Regions from separate parts of the Lacticaseibacillus camelliae DSM 22697 genome, predicted to be linked through region 3. Evidence: predicted binding sites of a transcription regulator. Region 3 holds the regulator's gene; each other region holds the start of a gene.
What was found. The regulator NrdR, encoded in region 3, represses ribonucleotide reductase genes. The targets are predictions, from matches to a motif close to ACACNATATATNGTGT.
Positions count from the first base shown of each region.

Region 1: nrdH (glutaredoxin-like protein NrdH) is a predicted target of NrdR. The motif match lies at 1,902-1,917, and genes of this name have one in related genera.
Region 2: nrdD (anaerobic ribonucleoside-triphosphate reductase) is a predicted target of NrdR. The motif match lies at 2,334-2,349, and genes of this name have one in related genera.

Region 1 covers NZ_AYZJ01000010.1:22,401-29,043, reverse strand. Annotated here, with positions in the region: gene nrdE (class 1b ribonucleoside-diphosphate reductase subunit alpha) at 1-1,555, opposite strand, end outside; gene nrdH (glutaredoxin-like protein NrdH) at 1,603-1,833, opposite strand; gene FC75_RS01605 (hypothetical protein) at 2,080-2,406, shown strand; gene cls (cardiolipin synthase) at 2,442-3,917, opposite strand; gene FC75_RS01595 (reverse transcriptase-like protein) at 4,099-4,497, opposite strand; gene FC75_RS01590 (EbsA family protein) at 4,522-4,923, shown strand; gene FC75_RS01585 (formate--tetrahydrofolate ligase) at 4,926-6,599, shown strand; gene lspA (signal peptidase II) at 6,612-6,643, shown strand, end outside.
Region 2 covers NZ_AYZJ01000085.1:46,250-52,892, reverse strand. Annotated here, with positions in the region: gene FC75_RS11440 (MDR family MFS transporter) at 1-1,014, shown strand, start outside; gene FC75_RS12755 (hypothetical protein) at 1,018-1,293, shown strand; tRNA gene FC75_RS11435 (tRNA-Ala) at 1,306-1,378, shown strand; gene FC75_RS12750 (hypothetical protein) at 2,022-2,192, opposite strand; gene nrdD (anaerobic ribonucleoside-triphosphate reductase) at 2,462-4,648, shown strand; gene FC75_RS11425 (transporter substrate-binding domain-containing protein) at 4,827-5,624, shown strand; gene FC75_RS11420 (amino acid ABC transporter permease) at 5,655-6,359, shown strand; gene FC75_RS11415 (MFS transporter) at 6,419-6,643, opposite strand, start outside.
Region 3 covers NZ_AYZJ01000022.1:70,115-76,757, reverse strand. Annotated here, with positions in the region: gene polA (DNA polymerase I) at 1-1,585, shown strand, start outside; gene mutM (bifunctional DNA-formamidopyrimidine glycosylase/DNA-(apurinic or apyrimidinic site) lyase) at 1,607-2,455, shown strand; gene coaE (dephospho-CoA kinase) at 2,452-3,048, shown strand; gene nrdR (transcriptional regulator NrdR) at 3,102-3,572, shown strand; gene FC75_RS04205 (replication initiation and membrane attachment family protein) at 3,629-5,011, shown strand; gene dnaI (primosomal protein DnaI) at 4,992-5,915, shown strand; gene thrS (threonine--tRNA ligase) at 6,238-6,643, shown strand, end outside.

The DNA.
Region 1 (6,643 bases), on a different contig from region 3:
AGTTGTGGAACGTCTCGCCGCGCTCGGCGGCAATCTTGTTTGAGGCCTTCAGGGTGTAGTAGTTGAGCAGCAGGAAGTAAATGTTGGTGAAGTCCAGCGACTCCTCATCCCCGTACTGCATGTGGTTCAGGGCAAAGTAAGTGTGCAGGCCCATCGCGCCCAGACCGATGGAGTGGGCCAAGTGGTTGCCGTGCTGAACCGACGGCACGACATCGATGTTGCTGCTGTCGGTGACGTAGGTCAACGCCCGCACCATCGCCTCAACGCTCTTGCCGAAGTCCTTGCTCTTCATCAGGTTGGGAATGTTGGTCGAGCCCAGGTTGCAGGAAACATCCGTGCCCATCACGTCGTATTCCTGCTTGTTGTTAATCACGCTCGGGGTTTGGACCTGCATGATCTCGGAGCACAGGTTGGACATGATGATTTTACCGGCGATCGGGCTGGCATCGTTCGCCGTGTCGATGTTCACAATGTACGGGTAACCGGATTCCTGCTGCAACTTGGAGATTTCGTTTTCAAGGTCGCGCGCCTTGATCTTGTACTTCTTGATCTTGGGATTGGCGACCATGTTGTCGTACTCCTTGCTGATGTCGACATAGGAGAACGGCTGACCGTACTCGCGCTCGACAGAGTAAGGGGAAAACAGGTACATGTCGGCATCCGCGGCGACCAGTTCGTAGTACTTGTCCGGCACAATCACGCCGAGGCTCAGGGTCTTAACGCGATACTTTTCGTCCGCATTTTCCTTCTTGGCGCCCAGGAAGCTGATGATGTCCGGATGGAAGACGTTCAGGTAAACGACCCCGGCCCCTTGGCGCTGGCCCAGTTGGTTGGAGTAGGAAAAACTGTCTTCCAGCAGCTTCATGACTGGCAACACGCCGCTGGCGGCGCCTTCGATGCCCTTGATCGGGGCCCCGGCTTCACGCAGGTTCGACAGCGTCAAGCCGACCCCGCCGCCGATGCGAGACAGCTCCAAGGCGGAGTTGACGGCGCGACCGATCGAGTTCATGTCATCGCTGATCTGAAGCAGAAAACAGGAAACCAGCTCACCGCGGCGCTGACGGCCGGCATTGAGAAACGATGGCGTCGCCGGCTGGTAGCGCTGGTGGATCATTTCGTCGGCGATCGCCATGGCGAGGGCCTCGTTGCCGTCCGCGAAATACAAGGCATTAGAAAAGACCCGGTCCTTGAAGTCTTCCAGGTAGTACTGGTTGTCGTCAGTCTTCAGCGCATACTGCGCGTAGAACTTATAGGCCGCCATAAAAGACTTGAAGTGGAACCCGGCGTGGCTCAGAAAAGTGTTGAGTTTTTCCAAGAAAGCGGGACTGTATTTATCGAGCATCGCCTTTTCGTAATAGTTGTGCTTGACGAGGTAATCCAACCGCGCCTGAAGCGAGTCAAAGTGCTTGGTGTTGGGGTCAACGTTTTCTTTTAAAAATGCCGCGAGCGCCTGCTTGTCCTTGGCCAACGGGATCTGACCGTCAACTGGAATGTTGATCTCGTTATTCAAGGCGTAGTAGGAAACGTCCTCTGGTTTTAATGTGCTTAATGCCATAATGTCACCACTTTCACAAAGTTAGGGAGATGAAAAAAGCTGGCCGATTAGCCAGCCAGCTGCTTCAGTGCTTCCGGCCGAAAGCCGTAGAAGGATTTCACGCCGTCGGCCTCAAGTACCGGCACTGCCTGGAAGCCTTGGTCCTTCAAGTAGCTGATGTATTGGGGCTCTTCGTTGATGTTGTGTTCAGTGAACTGAATGTTGTGGCTCCGCAGGTAATTTTTCGTCATGCGGCACTGCGGGCAGCCGTTCTTGGTAAACAAAGTAATGTTACTCATGCTGATCACTCTTTCTTGTTATCTTATGGGACTATCATACTCAATGTTGGGGGTGGGGTCAAGCAAAAACACCACATCTTGTGGCCGACGACGATCGTTGGCTCAAGGTGTGGTGCTAAAGGTTTTGTACGTCTAGTATACCCCGGCTGTCCACGTAAAAACAATACTTGGACACTGCTTTTTTGTAAGTTTCCTCAGGCTCAGCCAATGACCTATAATGAAGATGAAGGCATCGGAGGTGAAAACATGAATGATGATAAGAAGGCGGACCAAGCGGCGGCGGTCGACATGATCGACGGCCTCATTGATTACGCCAGCAAGCACGGGGTCAAAAGCGACGACTTGGCCAAGACGTTGATCGACGCCACGCAAAACGGATTGGACGGCGTCGATGCCTTGTTCAAGGATGGCGGTCTGGAGCGGCAAAGCGTTGAGGACCTCGCCACCGGCTACTTGGTCGATCGTTATCACCTGGAAGGCGACGAGCTCAAGGCGCGCCATGACGACATGGTCAAAGCAGCCTTGGAAACCCTGCGCAAGCATCCCGAAAGCTTTGATAAATGGGTCAAATAAAAACAGTTCGCATCCGGCGGACTGTTTTTTTTAACTCATAGAATTGGCGACAACAGCCGCGAGAAGTACTGCTTGAACCGCAGCCAGTGCCCTTGCTCTTTGATCAGTGCCGGCGTCAGCAGTTGACTGTGCGTCACATCCTCGTCAAACGCCGCCGTCAGTTGCTGGGCGATCTTGGCGTCGTAAATGAACGCATTCACTTCAAAATTCAGCTTGAACGACCGAATATCGAAGTTGGCCGAGCCCACACTGGCGATCGCATCATCGATCACCAAGGTCTTGGCGTGCAGGAACCCGTTTTGGTAGTGGTAAATCTTGATCCCGTAGCGGCTCAGGTAATTGGCGTAGTACTGCGTGGCACGGAAAATGAAGGGGTGATCCGGCATGTCCGGGACCATGACCTGCACGTCGATGCCTGCTAGCGCTGCCGTGATCAAAGCGTCCATCGCGGTATCGTCCGGAATGAGGTAAGGCGTCTGCAGCCGGATCGACTTGGTCGCGCTGGCAATCATTTTCACGTAGCCGTACTTGATCTGCTGCGCCGAAGAATCCGGCCCGCTGGCCACGATCTGCATGGGGGCTTCTCCCAGGTGAATGTGGCGCGTGGCCAGGTTCTCAGGCGATAGCGGGGCCACATCGATGGCGTAAGGCTCAGCCTGGTCATCCGGGACAGTGGCGTTCCAGTCCATCAGGAACTGGACCTTCAGGGCGTAAACCGTGTTGCCGCGAATGCGCAGGTGGGTATCGCGCCAGAACCCGAACTTCTTCTTGCGCGACACGTACTGGTCACCGACGTTGAACCCACCGATGTAGCCGATGGCATCGTCGATCACGACGATTTTGCGGTGCAGCCGATAGTTCAGACGAAAATCGGTGATCAGGTGCTGCGAGGAGAAGTAGGCCTCAACTTTGGCCCCGGTGGCTAAAAGCGGCGCCCAAAATTTCTTGTTCGCCCCAATCGAGCCCCAGGCGTCGTACAGCACCTTGACCGCCACGCCTTGCTTGGCCTTTTTGATCAGCAGATCTCGAAACTGGTTGCCCAGCTCGTCGTTATAGAAGGTGTAGTACTCGACAAACACGTGGTCCTTGGCGGCCTCAATGTCTTTAAACAACTGGGCGAATTTTTTTTGGCCGTCGAAAAACAGGTCGACCGAGTTATCGCCGAGGACCGGGGCGCTGGCCGTGTTGAGAAACAGCGTGGTCAACTCCTTGGCCGCCGTGGAGGACACTGCAGCAGGCAGCAGGCGGCCATGGGTGTTCGCGTGCTTTTGCATCGCGACAAACGCCTTGGTCCCACGCCGGTACTCGGTTTGAATCGCGTGCACTTTTTTGGTCGACAGGCCGCGGCCGGCAAACAGGTATATCCCAAACCCGATCACCGGCAGAAAAATCAGCACCAACAGCCAGGCCCAGGTCGTGGAAATATCGCGCACCGACCGGAGCACCGTAAAAATCGCCGCAATGGTGTTGAGTAGGAGTACCAGTAAAATAATGATCGTGAGTAAAGACATAAGACACCGCCTGTCATCGAATTTTTGTCGCTGGACCGGTGTAACAACGTAGAGCGCTGGCAAATCACGTCAATAATCCCGGGGCGGCTATCACTAGGCATTTTGCCACGCGCCGAGGCTTAGCACAAGGCACCTAGTTTCATTATATAGAAGCCACAGTCAAAGCGCCCAGCCGGCACGCTTATTGCGCTGCCGCCTCTGCCTCGTGCAGGCCCTGCTGCGCCAGCATGTGGGCGCCGCGGTTTTTATGGTCAGGAAGCCACTGCCACAAGACCAGCGGGAATTGCTTGGTCAAAGTGACCAATTCTGTGACATAATCACCGTAGTGCTTGGCGTAGGACTTATCCAGCGCCTCGATCACCAGCTTGGAATCGCTGTAAAAAGTCACCGGGCCGGTCAGCCCGAGAGCCAGCAGGCGCTTGAAGCCGGCAATGGCGGCCTCGAACTCGGCCTGGTGGTTGCTCATTTCGGCAAGTGGCAGGTGGGTCTGGTCCTGATGGCCTTCCGCGATGATCAAGATCCCGATTCCGCCGAGACCGATATTGCCTTTTGTCGCTGCATCTGTGTATAGTTTATTCATCGTTCTCCTTAAGGAAGTGTGTGTGTGAAAAACCGATTTTACGTTCAACCGGACTGGCTCGATTTTACCATGTTTTGGGCGTTCATTATGATTGGCGTGAGCTTGGCGGTGATTTTACAAATGGAACTCATCGGCTATGGACCGGTCAGTCTGCCCGCCACGCTGCTGTTAGTGCTTGTTTTGGCACTGGCGGTCGTGCAAGTGCGGCGGTCACGTTTGACGATTTCATCGGGCCGCATCACGCTGCGCCGCCTGATTCCCGGCAACTCGCTGGAAATTTCACCAGCAGACGTGACCCATGTGGCGTGGACCAAGCGCGCTTGCACGCTGACGACCCGGTCTTACGGTAAAATTACGTTTATTCACCTTGGCAAGAGTGGTGCACTCAAACAGGCGTTGGCAGCAGTGCTGCCAGAAAGGGGTTAGCCGTGTCAGATATCGATATTGCGCAGGCAAACGAACAAAGCGAAATGAAGCCGATTCAGGAAATCGGGTCAATGGTCGGGCTCTCGCCGGACGAGCTGGAACCATACGGCCGCAGCAAGGCGAAACTCACGCTTGCGGCCATTAAGCGGCTCAAAAGCAAACCGCTGGGTAAGCTGGTCCTTGTGACGTCGATCAATCCCACGCCGGCTGGTGAAGGCAAGTCGACGGTGACCATCGGTCTGGGGGACGCGCTGCGGCTGCGCAAGCAAAACGCGGTGATCGCCCTGCGTGAGCCATCGCTGGGCCCCGTCATGGGCATGAAAGGCGGGGCGACAGGCGGCGGCTACTCCCAAGTGGTCCCGATGGAAGACATCAACTTGCACTTCACAGGGGACATGCACGCGCTGACGACCGCCGTCGACACGCTGGCGGCACTGATCGACAACCACCTGCAGCAGGGCAACCAGCTGAACTTGGACCCCCGCCGCATTCAGTGGCGGCGGGTGCTTGACATCAACGACCGCGCGCTTCGTCACGTCACCATCGGGCTGGGCGGCACCACGTCCGGGGTCCCGCGGGAAACCGAGTTTGACATCACCGTGGCCAGCGAACTGATGGCGATTCTTTGTCTGGCGGACAGTCTGGGCGATTTGAAGCGCCGCATCGCGAAAATTGTTATCGGCTACACCTACGACCGCAAGCCGGTCACCGTGGCGGACTTGGGCGTGACCGGCGCCATCGCCATGCTGCTGAAAGACGCCGTCAAGCCCAACCTTGTGCAAACGCTGGCGCACACGCCGGCGCTGATTCACGGCGGCCCGTTTGCCAACATCGCGCACGGTTGCAATTCGATCATCGCGACCCGCGCGGCGCTTGAAATGGGCGACATTGCACTGACCGAGGCCGGCTTTGGCGCAGACCTGGGCGGTGAAAAGTTTATGGACATCACCGCCCCGGCGTTGGGCAAAACCCCGGATGCGGTCGTCATCGTTGCCACCGTCCGCGCCCTTAAGTACAACGGCGGGCAGAAACTTGCTGACCTGAAGGCGGAAAATCTCGCCGCGCTGGAAAGCGGTTTTGCCAATCTGAAGCGCCACATTCACAACATGAAGCGCTACGGGGTGCCGGTGATTGTCGGCATCAATGAATTCACGTCTGACACGCCGGCCGAGATCAAACTCCTGGTCGAGCTTTGTGAGCAGGAAGGCACCACTGCCATTCCGGCCGACGTTTGGGGCAAAGGCGGCCAGGGCGGCCTGGCGCTGGCCGATGCGCTGCTGGAGGCCCTCAAGCAGCCGGCTAACTTCCAGCCGCTTTACGCCAATACCGATGCAGTCAAAGATAAGATCAACACGATTGTCACCCAAATATACGGCGGCGCCAGTGTCGACTATGATCACAAGGCGGAGTTGGCGCTGCGGACCATCGCCAAAAACGGCTGGGCTGACCTGCCGATCTGCATGGCCAAGACCCAGTACAGTTTTTCCGATAACGCCAAGGCGCTGGGCGCGCCATCTGGCTTCACCATCAACGTCCGCGACGTGACCCCGCGGCTCGGCGCCGGGTTCCTGGTCGTCATGACCGGAACCGTGCTGACCATGCCGGGACTGCCGAAACAGCCGGCGGCGCTCAACATGGACGTCTCAGACGACGGCGTGATCACAGGATTGTTCTAACAAGGAGAAAATATGGGTTTATATTTATTGCTGGCGGCCGGGTT
Region 2 (6,643 bases), on a different contig from region 3:
TTTTTCAATTCCGTGGCGATGATGCTGGGAAACTTGATCGGTGGGCGGTTGTTTGATCGGTGGTCGCCGTACCGCACCATCCTGACTGGAATCGGGCTCGACGTCGGGACCTCACTGGCCCTCATTTTTTGGCACGGCTGGCCGGCGTACCCGTTATTTTTGGTGCTCATGGGCTTTGGCTCAGGACTGGTGAACACGGCGATCAACTCGTTTGCCACGCTGGCGACCAGTCGGCGCGCCAGCTACGTGTTTAACGTCCTGTACTTTATGCAGAACTTAGGCTTGGTGATCGGGACACTGATTGTCGGCTACGTGCTGCCGCTCGGGATCGCGTACATTTTTGCACTGGCGTTTGTCATGTTTTTGCTGTTCTTCGGCGTGGCGCTTGGGCACTTCAATATTCCCAAGCGCCCGACTGCTGAGCGAGTCCAAGCGGGGAAAACTAACCGCAAGAATCCACACCTGATCAACATCATGTTGCTGCTGATGACGTTGTTTTTGACCTGGGTGGCGTACGAGCAGTGGCAAAGTAACATCTCCACCTTCATGCTGTCGCTGGGTATGAACGTGCGCAATTACTCATTCTTGTGGACGTTTAACGCGGTGCTCATTGTGCTGGGGCAACCGATCCTGACCCTGTTTGACGACTGGCTGACCGCGCACTTGCGCCTGCGTCTCGGCGTGGGGTTTGCGCTATTTGGCACGGCCTTCCTGATCCTGATCCCGGCGCACTCGTACTGGATGTTCGTGCTGGCGATGGGCGTGTTGACCTTAGGGGAGATTCTGGCGCTGCCTTCTGTGGCGACCTACGTGGACATGTACACCGAGCTGGCAGAAAAAGGCCGGTTCCAAGGCTATGTGCAGATGTTTGCCTCTGCCGGCCGGGCAGTCGGCCCCCTGGCTGGGGCGCTGGTGATCGAATCTGTCGGTTACCACCCGCTGTTTCTCGCGCTGGCGATTATTTTGTACGTGTCGATCGCGATTTTCTCTTGGCGGGCAGCATCGGTTAAATAACTAATGCAATTCATCATTAATATTATAAAAGTTCATATTTTCTTCACAACTTATGGATATTATAAGAACATAGAAAGACGCAAGCCTTTCTACCCCAACCCAATTTTTCATTTTTACTCCTCCAAAGTAAAAATTGTCAGGCAGTCCCCCAAACTACCTGGCCAACTCCTCAGGCCGCTCACTCAGCGGCCTTTTTGGTGCCGCCAAGGCCAGCCCAATGGCCCAGCCGGTCGTCGCGGCAAAATCCTCTTTACAGCCGGTCTTGGTATGCTACAATAATACTTGTGTTTTGGGTCCGTAGCTCAGTTGGGAGAGCGCTGCCTTCGCATGGCAGAGGTCGTGAGTTCGAATCTCATCGGATCCATAGGGGTAAAAAAACCGGTATTCGCAAGGCGCTTGCAAGGCCTTAGAATGCCGGTTTTATTGTATTTAGGAAAGCTTCGCGGTTTGTCTGGTCTCTTTCCGATTATCTCAAAGGATGATGAAATGATTACCGCAGAGATGACCAGAAGGGGATGCCAGTTGGAACAGAAAAAAGGCAAAACTATTCGCGTTGCTCTTTACGATTAATAAAGAGAATCTAGCGGGAGACAAAGCGCTCACGGATGACATTTGCCTTGGAACGAATTCATTAACGACGGCAGCCATGGTCCTTAACATATTAGGGGCGATTTACCCCCTATCTGAGCTTTTACCCGTACATGGCGAAAATCTCGAATGCGCTAAACGGTCCGCTTGAGTCAGTCATCATTGTGTATGATTATTCTCCGCCGTTGTCTGACGACTGGCTGAATAACCAGGCACCTAGACGTTTAGCCGATTGTCGGCGCTTCGTGGCTGATAGATCAGTCAAATTGGCCGAGCATATGGCCGGACTAGCTGATGGTGATTCGCCTTGAAAGCGGGGTATTGGCGTGATCAGCGAGGTTATTGTTGACAGCGTCGTCAATATTTTTGAGGACGGTCAAATGAATCAAAAAGCCGGCGCATGGCCGGCTCAGGTGACATCATTTTTTGATAAACGTGAGATATGCCCAGTATAGCCCGGCCACGATGGCCAGGAACAAGGCGATTTTGATAATCAGGCTGATGATGCCTGCCACCAGCGGCAGCAGAATCAGTCCCAAAATGATGATCACGGCGATGACGCCGATTTGTTTCCATTGCGCAGTTTCCATAGTGAGCCTCCATGAGATGATAATTTCAGTATAGCAAAGGCTGGTGACGAGCGCGCGGTTTGACCGTAAAATCGGCCTGAGGACTGAGGTGGACGGGCCATATTTTCACGCAATGACACGATAATGATTAAATTGTCCGCCATACAATATCTAGTATTTTTGGCCAATTTGGACGGTCTTTCTGCCATATATAGTGCCCATCCAATCTTAAACGTGATAGAATGTTTCTATGATGTTCGAATCTGAACAAAGGAACGGAGAGGGTATCCATGATCGATTTAAAAGTAAAAATCAACGTAAAAAAACGCGACGGGCGGATCGTCGATTTTGACCAGAGCAAAATCACGGCCGCGATCACGAAGGCAGCAAAGGCGGTGAACGGCGAGCTTGCGCCGACCGACTACACGTTGATCGAATCGATCTCGGATGCCGCGGTCGCGACGATCACCGAGCGCTTCACTAAAGACGTGCGCATTCCCGAGGTGCAGAGCATTGTGGAGCAGGCGCTGCTGGATGCGCACCAGTACGACTGGGGCGAGGCCTACACCAAATACCGGGTAAAGCGCGACATCGAGCGCTCGAAGAAGGCCGACGTCAACTACAACGTCCAGAAACTGTTGGACCGCGACTCGACCGTTGTGCACGAAAATGCCAACAAGGACTCGCGTGTGTTCTCCACGCAGCGGGACCTGACGGCCGGCGCCGTGGCCAAGGCCATTGGGCTGAAAATGCTGCCACCGGCCGTGGCAAACGCCCACCTGCGCGGCGATATTCACTGGCACGACCTCGACTACACGCCTTACATGGCCGAGACCAACTGCTGCCTGATCGACTTCAAGGAAATGCTCAATCACGGCTTTTGCATCGGCAACGCCGAGGTAGAGCCGGCTCACAGCATTCAGGTCGCCGTCACCCAAATGACGCAGATCATCGCCAACGTCGCCTCTAGCCAGTACGGCGGTTGCTCGTCGGATCGGACCGACGAAGTGCTGGCACCATTTGCCCAGAAGAATTACGAGAAGCATCTGGAAGAGGCCAAGGAGCTGCCGATCGATGCTGCCACAGCTGAGGCATACGCCAAGCGCCGCACCAAGAAAGACATTTACGACGCGCTGCAGACGCTGGAATACCAAGTCAACACGTTATACTCGACCCAGGGCCAGACGCCTTTTGTGACGGTCGGCTTCGGTCTGGGTACCAACTGGCTGGAACGCGAAATTCAAAAGGACATTCTCAAGATTCGCATTGATGGACTGGGCAAGGAAAAGCGCACGGCGATTTTCCCGAAGCTTGTCTTCACCATCAAAAAGGGCCTGAACCTGCACCCCGGCGATCCGAATTACGACATCAAGGAACTGGCCGTCGAGTGTGCCACCAAGCGCATGTACCCGGATATCCTGTCGTATGACATGATCAAAAAGCTGACCGGTTCCTTCAAGGCACCGATGGGCTGCCGCTCGTTTTTGCAGGGCTGGACGGATCCCGATACCGGCGAGGAAGTCAACGCCGGCCGCATGAACCTCGGGGTCATCACCGTCAACCTGCCGCGCGTTGCCATGGAAAGCAAGGGCGACAAGGACAAATTCTGGAAGATTCTTGAGCAGCGCCTCGACATCTGCAAGCAGGGTCTGGTGTACAAGGTGGAACGGGCCAAGCAGGCCACGCCGGAATCTGCACCAATCCTGTATAAGTACGGTGCGTTTGGCAAGCGCCTGAACGATGACCAAAGCGTCGACGAGCTGTTCAAGAACTCGCGCGCCACAGTTTCGCTGGGCTACATCGGTCTGTACGAGGTCGGCACCGTCTTTTACGGCTCGGCCTGGGAGAAGAATCCGGAGGCCAAGGCCTTTTCCATCGACGTGGTCAAGGATCTGTACGAGCACTGCAAGAAGTGGGAAAAGGAGTATGGTTACCACTTCTCCGTTTACGGGACGCCGTCTGAAAGTCTGACTGACACATTCTGCCGGCTGGACAAGAAGCGCTTCGGCGTGGTCAAGGACATTACGGACAAGGATTACTACACGAACTCCTTCCATTACGATGTCCGCAAGGCGCCGACCCCGTTTGAAAAGCTCGACTTTGAAAAGGACTACCCGAAGTACTGCTCAGGCGGCTTCATTCATTACTGTGAGTATCCAAACCTGAAGCAGAACCCGAAAGCCTTGGAAGCCGTCTGGGACTATGCCTACGACAAGATCGGCTACCTCGGCACGAACACCCCAATCGACCAGTGCTTCGAGTGCGGGTTCAAGGGTGAATTCAAGGCCACCGAAAAAGGGTACGAGTGCCCGCAGTGCGGGAATCACAACCCGGATACCTGTGATGTCGTCAAGCGCCTTTGCGGCTACCTTGGCAACCCGAACAAGCGGCCGATGGTCCACGGGCGGCAGGAAGAAATCCTTCACCGCAAGAAGCACATGGTCATCGGCAACGATGATTTGGCTGGCCAGGCTTAATCTTTTCGCACATAAAGGAACCCCACTCGCCCTGCGCAAGTGGGGTTTTCTGTTGCCTCACAGACGGCGAACGCAGCGAGTGATTGACCATTCGAAGAAACTGATTAAAAGCACTCGATTACCAAAAGTAAGTCGTGTATAATTGGTGATGCTGATTTTCAGAAACGGAGGAAATTATATGAAAAAATGGTTAATCGCGCTGGCTAGTCTGTTCATGGTGGGCGTGCTCGCCGCATGCGGCAACAGTCAAAGCAGCAGTAGCAAGGCCGGTACCGACAACGTCAAACTGGTCACCCCCAAGACGCTGACCATTGGCCTCGAAGGTACCTACCAGCCATACAGCTACCATGAAAACGGCAAGCTGACCGGTTTTGAAGTTGAGCTGGGCGAGAAGATTGCCGGCGAGCTCAACTTGAAGCCGAAGTTTGTGGAGACCAAGTGGGACTCGCTGATTGCGGGGCTGAACGTCGATAAGTACGACCTGATTCTTAACAACGTCGCCGAGACGCCGGAACGCGCTGCGAAGTATCGTTTCACCGTGCCGTACACTTCAGGCAAGTCGGAGCTGGCGGTCAAGAAAGGCAACACGACCATCAAGTCGATTAAAGACATCAAGGGCAAGAAAATGGCCCAAAGTATCACCTCTAACAATGCGGCGAACGTGAAGAAGCTCGGTGGGGTCATTGTCCCAGTCGACGGCTTTGCGCAGTCGGTCACACTGATCGAACAGGGCCGCGCGGACGGTACGGTCAATGACACCGCGTCCTTCCACTCCTACCTCAAGCAGCAGCCAAACGCGGACATCAAGCTGATCCCGGTCGGTAATGCGATCAAGACGACACCGGCGCGTGGGCTGCTGCGCAAGGACGAAGGTCCGCTGCAAAAGCAGGTCACCAAGGCGATTGAAAAGTTGCGCAAGAACGGTCAGCTCGGAAAGCTGTCGAAGAAGTACTTCGGCAGCGACATCACGAAGTAACCGAGCGGCGATGAGTAAAGGAGGGATTTGATGAGTGCCTGGCAAATTGTTGTGAAGTCACTGCCGGAACTGCTGGTAGCGATGCTGAAGTACACCATTCCAATTACGTTGATTTCATTTGCGTTAGGGCTGATTTTGGCGGTGCTGGTCGCCCTTGTCCGGATCTCGCCGTCGCAGAAGCCAGTCATGCGCGGGCTGAAAGGCCTGACCTGGTTCTACGTCTGGGTCTTCCGCGGCACGCCGCTGTTGGTGCAGCTGTTCCTGATTTTCTTCGGATTGCCGTACCTCAAGATGAATGGTCATGCCATCATCGAGCTGAACGCCTGGACGGCCGGCATTCTGACATTTTCGCTGAACACCGGGGCCTACGCTTCGGAAACAATTCGCGCGGCGATCTCATCGGTGCCGAAGACCCAGTGGGACGCGGCTAAAGCCCTGGGAATGAAAAAGTCGCTGATCCTGCGGCTGGTCATCTTTCCGCAGGCGCTACGCATCGCGTTGCCGCCGCTGTCCAACAGTTTCATCAGCCTGATCAAGGACACGAGCCTGGCCAGTGGCATCACCATCATCGAGATGTTTCAGGTCAGCCAGCAGTTTGCGGCGCTTTACTACAACCCGCTGGTCTCGTACAGCTTGGTCGCGTTCCTGTATTTGATGCTGACGACGGTCTTGACCGGCGTGCAGAGCTGGCTGGAAAAGCGCACCAGCCGCTACCTGCTCAGCGAAGGGCAATAAGTGATGGCAATCAAAATGGCTCAGAGCGTCGTGCGACGCTCTGAGCCATTTTGATTGCCTTAATTCTGACCCGCTTTCGGCACCTGATTTTCCGGCCGGTCCAGCAGGTGCTGCCGGCTGATGACGGTGGTGACGACCAGGGTCAGCAGCAGCAGGCCGCTGCCGGCGATGCCAAACAGCAAAGGCGCTGCGAAGTGATCAAACAGTGCCCCGAACACCAGCGTGCCGATTGGCGCAAGCATTGTCGAAATCGTGAGGTCGAGGGAAAAAACGCGGCCTTGCAG
Region 3 (6,643 bases):
CTCGACTGATGTGACCCTGCTGACACTTAAGCCGCTTTCGACTTGGTTGGCGGGCCACGAGCTGGCGGTGTTTGATGCCAAGCGCAATTTGGTGGCGGCTAACCGGCTGGATCTGCAGCTGCCTCACATCGGTTTTGATGTCCTGCTGGCGTCTTATTTGCTGAACCCGGATCAAAACAGCAACGACTTTGGTCAAATTGCCGAAGATCACGATTACACGCTGCCGCTGGATGCGGACGTTTACGGCAAGGGGGCTAAGCGCCAGGTCCCGGACGACGAGAAGTTGTTCACGCACTTTGCGGAAAAGGCCCAGGCGATATTGGCGCTGCGGCCGCACCTGCTCAAGGACCTTGATGACCAGGACCAAACCAAGCTGTTCGCCGACATGGAAATGCCGCTGGCCAAGGTGCTGGCCCGCATGGAAATCGCCGGCATCGTCCTGGATCAGCCTAAGCTGACGGAAATGGGCGACCAGTGGACCAGCACCATGCACGTGCTGGAAGAGAAGATATACGGTGAGGCCGGTTTGAAGTTCAACCTCAACTCGCCAAAGCAGCTGGGAGAGGTCCTGTTTGAAAAGCTTAACTTGCCGGTGATCAAAAAGACGAAGACGGGGTATTCGACCTCGGTCGATGTGCTGGAACAACTGAAATCTGCCAGCCCAATCGTCCAGGACATCCTGGACTACCGCACCGTGGCCAAGCTGCAGTCGACCTATGTGGCCGGCCTGCTCAAGGCCGTGCTGCCCGATGGCAAGATTCACACGCGCTACCTGCAGACGCTGACGGCGACGGGGCGCCTGTCATCCGTAGACCCGAACATGCAAAACATCCCGGCTCGCGACGAAGGCAAGCAGGTCCGCCAGGCCTTCGTGCCGAGCCAGCCGGGCTGGCAGATTTTCTCGTCGGATTACTCGCAGATCGAACTGCGCGTTTTGGCGCACATTTCCGGTGACAAGAATATGCAAGAGGCCTTCAAGGAGGACCGCGACATTCACGCGAACACCGCGATGAAGATTTTCGACCTGGATTCGCCGGATCAGGTCACGCCGGACATGCGCCGGCAGGCCAAGGCGACTAATTTCGGGATCGTTTACGGGATTTCCGACTTTGGGCTGGCCAAGAACATCGGGATCACGCGGCCGCAAGCCAAGGCGTTCATCGACGGCTACTTTGCCCAGTACCCTAAGGTCCACGACTACATGGATAACATGGTCAAAACGGCGCGCGAAAAGGGTTACGTGGAAACCTTATTCCACCGCCGCCGTTACCTGAACGACATCCACTCGCGCAACTTCAACCTGCGTCAGTTCGCCGAGCGCACCGCGATGAATACGCCAATTCAGGGCAGTGCGGCCGACATCATCAAGGTGGCCATGATCCGGATGCAGCAGATGCTGGATGAGCATCACTTGCAGTCGCGCATGCTGCTGCAGGTGCACGACGAACTGATTTTTGAGGGCCCAGCCGAGGAAATGGACCAGCTGGCGGCATTGGTCCCGAAGGTGATGGATTCAGCAGTGTCGCTGGACGTGCCGCTAAAGGTCGAAAGTCATTATGGCAACACCTGGTTTGACGCCAAATAAGAGTTGAGGAAGGGCTAGCAGATGCCGGAATTACCAGAAGTTGAAAATGTCCGCCTGGGGCTGACAAACCTGATTGTTGGCAAAACCGTTCAGAAGGTCACGACGGATTGGGAGAAGATCCTGATCGGCGGCGTGCTGCATTTTAATCAGCAGCTCAAAGGTGCGACCATTACGCGGATCGATCGGCGTGGCAAGTACCTGTTGATCCGTTTCGATAATGGGCTGACTCTGGTGTCCCACTTGCGCATGGAAGGCAAGTACCAGCTGGCTTTGAGGCAAGATGATCCTGCCCCGCGGTTTTGGCATGTGGGCATCGCGTTCACCGATGGCTCCCAGCTGCGCTACCTGGATATGCGCAAGTTTGGCCGCATGCAGCTGGTCCAAACCGGCACCGAGGAAATCGTTGTGCCCGGCCTGGCCAAGATGGGGCCTGAGCCGACGCCGGCAACATTTGACGCCGAGGCGTTTTATCAGACCATTCATAAGCGCAAGGCGCCCATTAAATCGGTGATTCTGGATCAAAGCGTGGTGGCCGGTGTCGGCAACATCTACGCCGACGAAAGTCTCTGGCTCAGCCGGCTGCACCCGGCCCAGCCGGCTTCGACCATCACCAAGAAAGAGGCGCGGCTGCTGCATGATAACATCATTGCGGAGCTGCAAAAGGCGATCCGGCTCGGCGGCACTAGCGTTCACTCGTTTGTGGACGCGACCGGGCAGCGTGGCGCCATGCAGGATCAGCTGCACGTCTATGACCGGGAAGGCACGCCGTGTGACCGGTGCAAGACGACCATTGTCAAAATTAAGGTGGGTCAGCGCGGGACCCATTTTTGCCCACATTGTCAGAAACTGAGGAAGCGTAAGGTAAGATGACGTATTTGTTAGGATTGACCGGCGGTATTGCGACGGGCAAAAGCACCGTTGCGGCCGAATTTCGTAAGTTGGGCTGCCCGGTGGTCGACGCCGACGAGGTCGCGCGTGAGGTGGTTGAGCCCGGGCGGCCGGCGCTGAAGAAAATTGCGGCGGCGTTTGGGGCGCGGGTCCTGCGCGCGGACGGGTCGCTTGACCGCAAGGCGCTGGGGGACATTGTGTTTAATAATCCTGACCAGTTGGCTCAGCTGAACGCCATCGATCACCCGTACCTGCGCGATGCAATCAACGATGCGCTGGCGGCGGCCAAAGCCACCGGGGCTAGGGTCGTCGTCGGCGAGATTCCGTTGCTCTACGAGACCCATTACGAAACAGGCTTTGACGGGGTGGCGGTGGTGACCCTGCCGCCGAACATGCAGCTGGAGCGGCTTATGGCCCGCGATGGCCTGACGCAGGCGCAGGCGCAGGCGCGCATCAATGCCCAAATGCCACTGGCTGACAAGATCGCCAAAGCAGATTTTCTGATCGATAACTCTCAGGGACCGGCCGCCCGCAAGGCCCAGGTCGCGGACCTGTTGGGGCAGCTGGCCCGGTGATTGTCAGGGTGCCTCGTGGTATAATGTAGTATCAAAATGAAGAAGGTGTGCCTTTGCTCTGCCCACATTGTCATCATAATAGTTCCCGGGTCGTTGACTCCCGGCCCACAGACGGTGGTCGCGCGATTCGGCGCCGCCGCGAGTGTGAAAACTGCGGCTTTCGCTTCACCACGTTTGAGCGGGTCGAGCAGACGCCGCTGCTGGTGATCAAAAAGAACGGCACGCGCGAGGAGTTCAGTCGTGAGAAGATCCTGAAGGGCCTGATCCGTGCGGCCGAAAAGCGTCCGGTCACGATGGAACAAATGCAGAAGATCGTCGAAAACGTGGAGAACAAGCTGCGCGCGATTGGGGAAAATGAGGTCTCCAGTCAACAGATTGGCGAGTACGTGATGAAACAACTTGCCGAGGTCGACGACGTGGCCTACATTCGCTTTGCCTCAGTCTACCGGCAGTTCAAGGACATGTCAGTGTTCATGCAGGAGCTGCAGGACATGATGAAGCGGGAAAAAGATCAAGATAAGTAATTAAAAGTGGGTGTGGGGCAACCGACGCCACTTTTTTGAGTCAGGAGGGGACAGCATTGGCGCGACCGAGCAATTACATGGCGCAGGACGACTTTATCGTCGTTCAGGCGACTTATTTCAGCGATCAGGATCAGGACGTGGTCGTCCACCTTTACCAGCCGCTGATCGGTCCGGTCGCGCTGGCGCTTTACCTGAGCCTCTGGAACGATTCGCACCGGCAACCGGCCGCCGCCGATCGGCGAAAACAGACGGCGCTGATGGACCTTTTGGGCGTCGATCTCGACACGCTGTATTCTGCCCGCATTAGGCTGGAGGCCCTGGGGCTGATGAAAACCTACACGTCGACGGATGCCGGTGGGCGCTACTGGGCGTACGAGCTGTACCGACCGGTGGCGGCCGACCGGTTTTTCCAGGACGACACGCTGAGTCTGCTGCTCTTTGATCGCGTGGGGGATGGGCGATTTGCGCAACTGGCGAATCGGTACGCAATTCACACCGTGCGCGCCCAAAGCTGGCAGGATGTGTCTGCCAGCTTGCTCGATGTCTTCGAGCTGACATCAGTGGTCCCGACTGCTGGCACCAAAAGCGCTAAGCAAACCGTGGCGCCAAAGCCGCTGCCTGAGGTGACTTTGAGCGATGGCGCCGGGTACGATTGGGATTTGCTTGAGCAGCTTACGGCAAAAGGTGGGTTGCGCTCAGGCCAGCTAGGTCAGCACCGGGCGGCCTTAGCCCAGATGGCCACCTTTTACGGGCTGACCCCGCCGGTGTTTGCCCGGTTCATCCAGCAGGCGACCAACCGGGCGACCGGTGAGTTGAGCCTGCGCGCACTGAGGCAAATCGTCGAGCAGACTTATCAAAAGCAGGCGCCGCACCTCAAGCCGAAAGGCACTGCCAGTGCGTCAAGTGCGTCCAGCGCAGACGCTCAGCCCCAGGGCAGGCAGTCCCTGTCAGCCAGCGAGCAGGCGCTGATCCAGCGCGCGCAGGCAACGCCGCCACGGGAATTTTTGGAAGAGGCCAAGCACCGCAAAAACGCCCAGCTCTTTGTGGCGCCGAATGAGCTGCAGGCCGTGCGCAAGCTGGCGGCGCGGAATGTGTTCGACAATGCGACCATCAATATTTTGATCGATTACATTCTGCAAAACTATGACAGCGTCAATCAGGCCCTGCTGGACGCAATCGCCAATCGCTGGCTGGCCGTTGGCGTCGACAGTCCGGCGCGGGCACTGCAAGCCATCAAGGATTACCAGCAAAAGCCGCGTCAGTCGCGTAGGCGGCAGGCACAGCCGGCGCGCCAGGAGGCGAAGCCGGACTGGTTAGATAAGCCTTATGAGGCAAATAGTGCAGATGAGGATCCCGCGCTAGCCGCTGAGATTGCCAAGAAACGAGCAAAGTTACGCGCACTGAGGGAGGAAAAGACCGATGAAACCCATGAAGGATGAACTGGCCAAGATTATGGATCGGCGCCAGTTGACTAGTGAGTACCGCAAAATGGTGCAGGACGCGGTCGCAGATCCTGACGTTCAGACCTTTTTAAGCGCCAATCAAGGCAAGCTGGCTTCCGATGCGGTGGTTCGCGGCGCCGCCAAAATTTACGAGTTCGTGACCGCTCGGGATCGTTTGGCGGCCGGAGACCCTTTGATTGCGCCAGGTTACCAACCTCAGCTAGTGGTCTCAAATGGGCTGATCGACATTACGTACGTCGCAACGCCTGAGAAGATTGCCCAGGATGCTTTGGCAGCCAAATCCCGGTTGATCACTGCTTTAAATATGCCTAAAGCAATTAAGAATGCGGACATTGATACCTATGATGAAAAGGACAGGGGTCAGGCCCTTTCTGCGGCACTGGATTTCACTACCGGAATGGCGGAGGCCCCAGATGATTTTCACAAGGGGTTGTACCTGACCGGGCCTTTCGGCGTTGGGAAAACTTTTCTACTCGGTGCGATTGCCAATGATTTGGCGAAGCACGGTATCGCTTCGACGCTGTTGCACTACCCGACCTTCGCTGTGGAAATGAAGGACGCGATTACTGATAATTCCGTACTGGCCAAAACGGACGGCATCAAAAAGGCCAAGGTGCTGATGATCGACGATATCGGCGCTGAGGCCTGGAGCGCCTGGGTCCGCGATGAGGTGCTCGCCGTGATCTTGCAGTACCGGATGCAGGAGGAGCTGCCGACGCTGTTCACGTCGAACAAAAATATGCAGGAGCTGACGGCGTTCCTGTCCGGCAGTGAAACAGGCAAGGCGGACGAGCCGGTCAAGGCGCAGCGCATTATGGAACGCGTGCGGTTTTTGGCCAAGGAAATCACCGTTGGCGGGCCGGACCGGCGCAATGTTTAAGCTGGCAGATGCACACCAGTGCACAATTCGTGAACTTTTTGCCGCATAAGCCTTGCACCCTGAAGTGGGCTGTGGTTTAATCTAAGTATCAAAGACGGAAGCAAAAAGGAAGTCCCACCCAGAGAGCCCAGGCACAGCTGAAAGCCGAGCATCGACGTCCGCACCACTTTCCGAGATTGGCCGTTATGGCCCCCGCAGCGCAGGTTACGCGCAACGAGTGGAAAGCAGTGCTTTCAAATCGGGTGGAACCGCGAGCAAAATCGTCCCGAGTGTCAAATGACACTCGAGGCGATTTTTTGTTTCCGAAAAAAGGAGAATGGGTATGTCAATCAAGATCACGTTACCAGATAACAGCATCAAAGAATTTGACGCCGGCGTTTCGACGCTGGACGTTGCCAAAAGCATTGCCAACAGTCTGGCCAAAAAGGCCGTTGCCGGAAAATACAACGGTCAGCTCATTGGGCTGAACGATGCGCTTTCGGCCGATGGCAGTTTGGAAATCATCACCAAGGACTCTGATGAAGGGTTGAACGTTTTGCGCCAGACGGGCGCGTTCGTGCTGGCTGCGGCCATCAAAGCCCTGCACCCGGAAGTGCGGCTGGGCGAAGGCGAAGCTGCCGATGACGGCTTCTACTACGACACTGACCGCGAAGACGGCCAGCTGACCATCGATCAGCTGCCGGCGATCGATGCAAAGATGAAGGAAATCATCAAGGCCAACGCGCCGA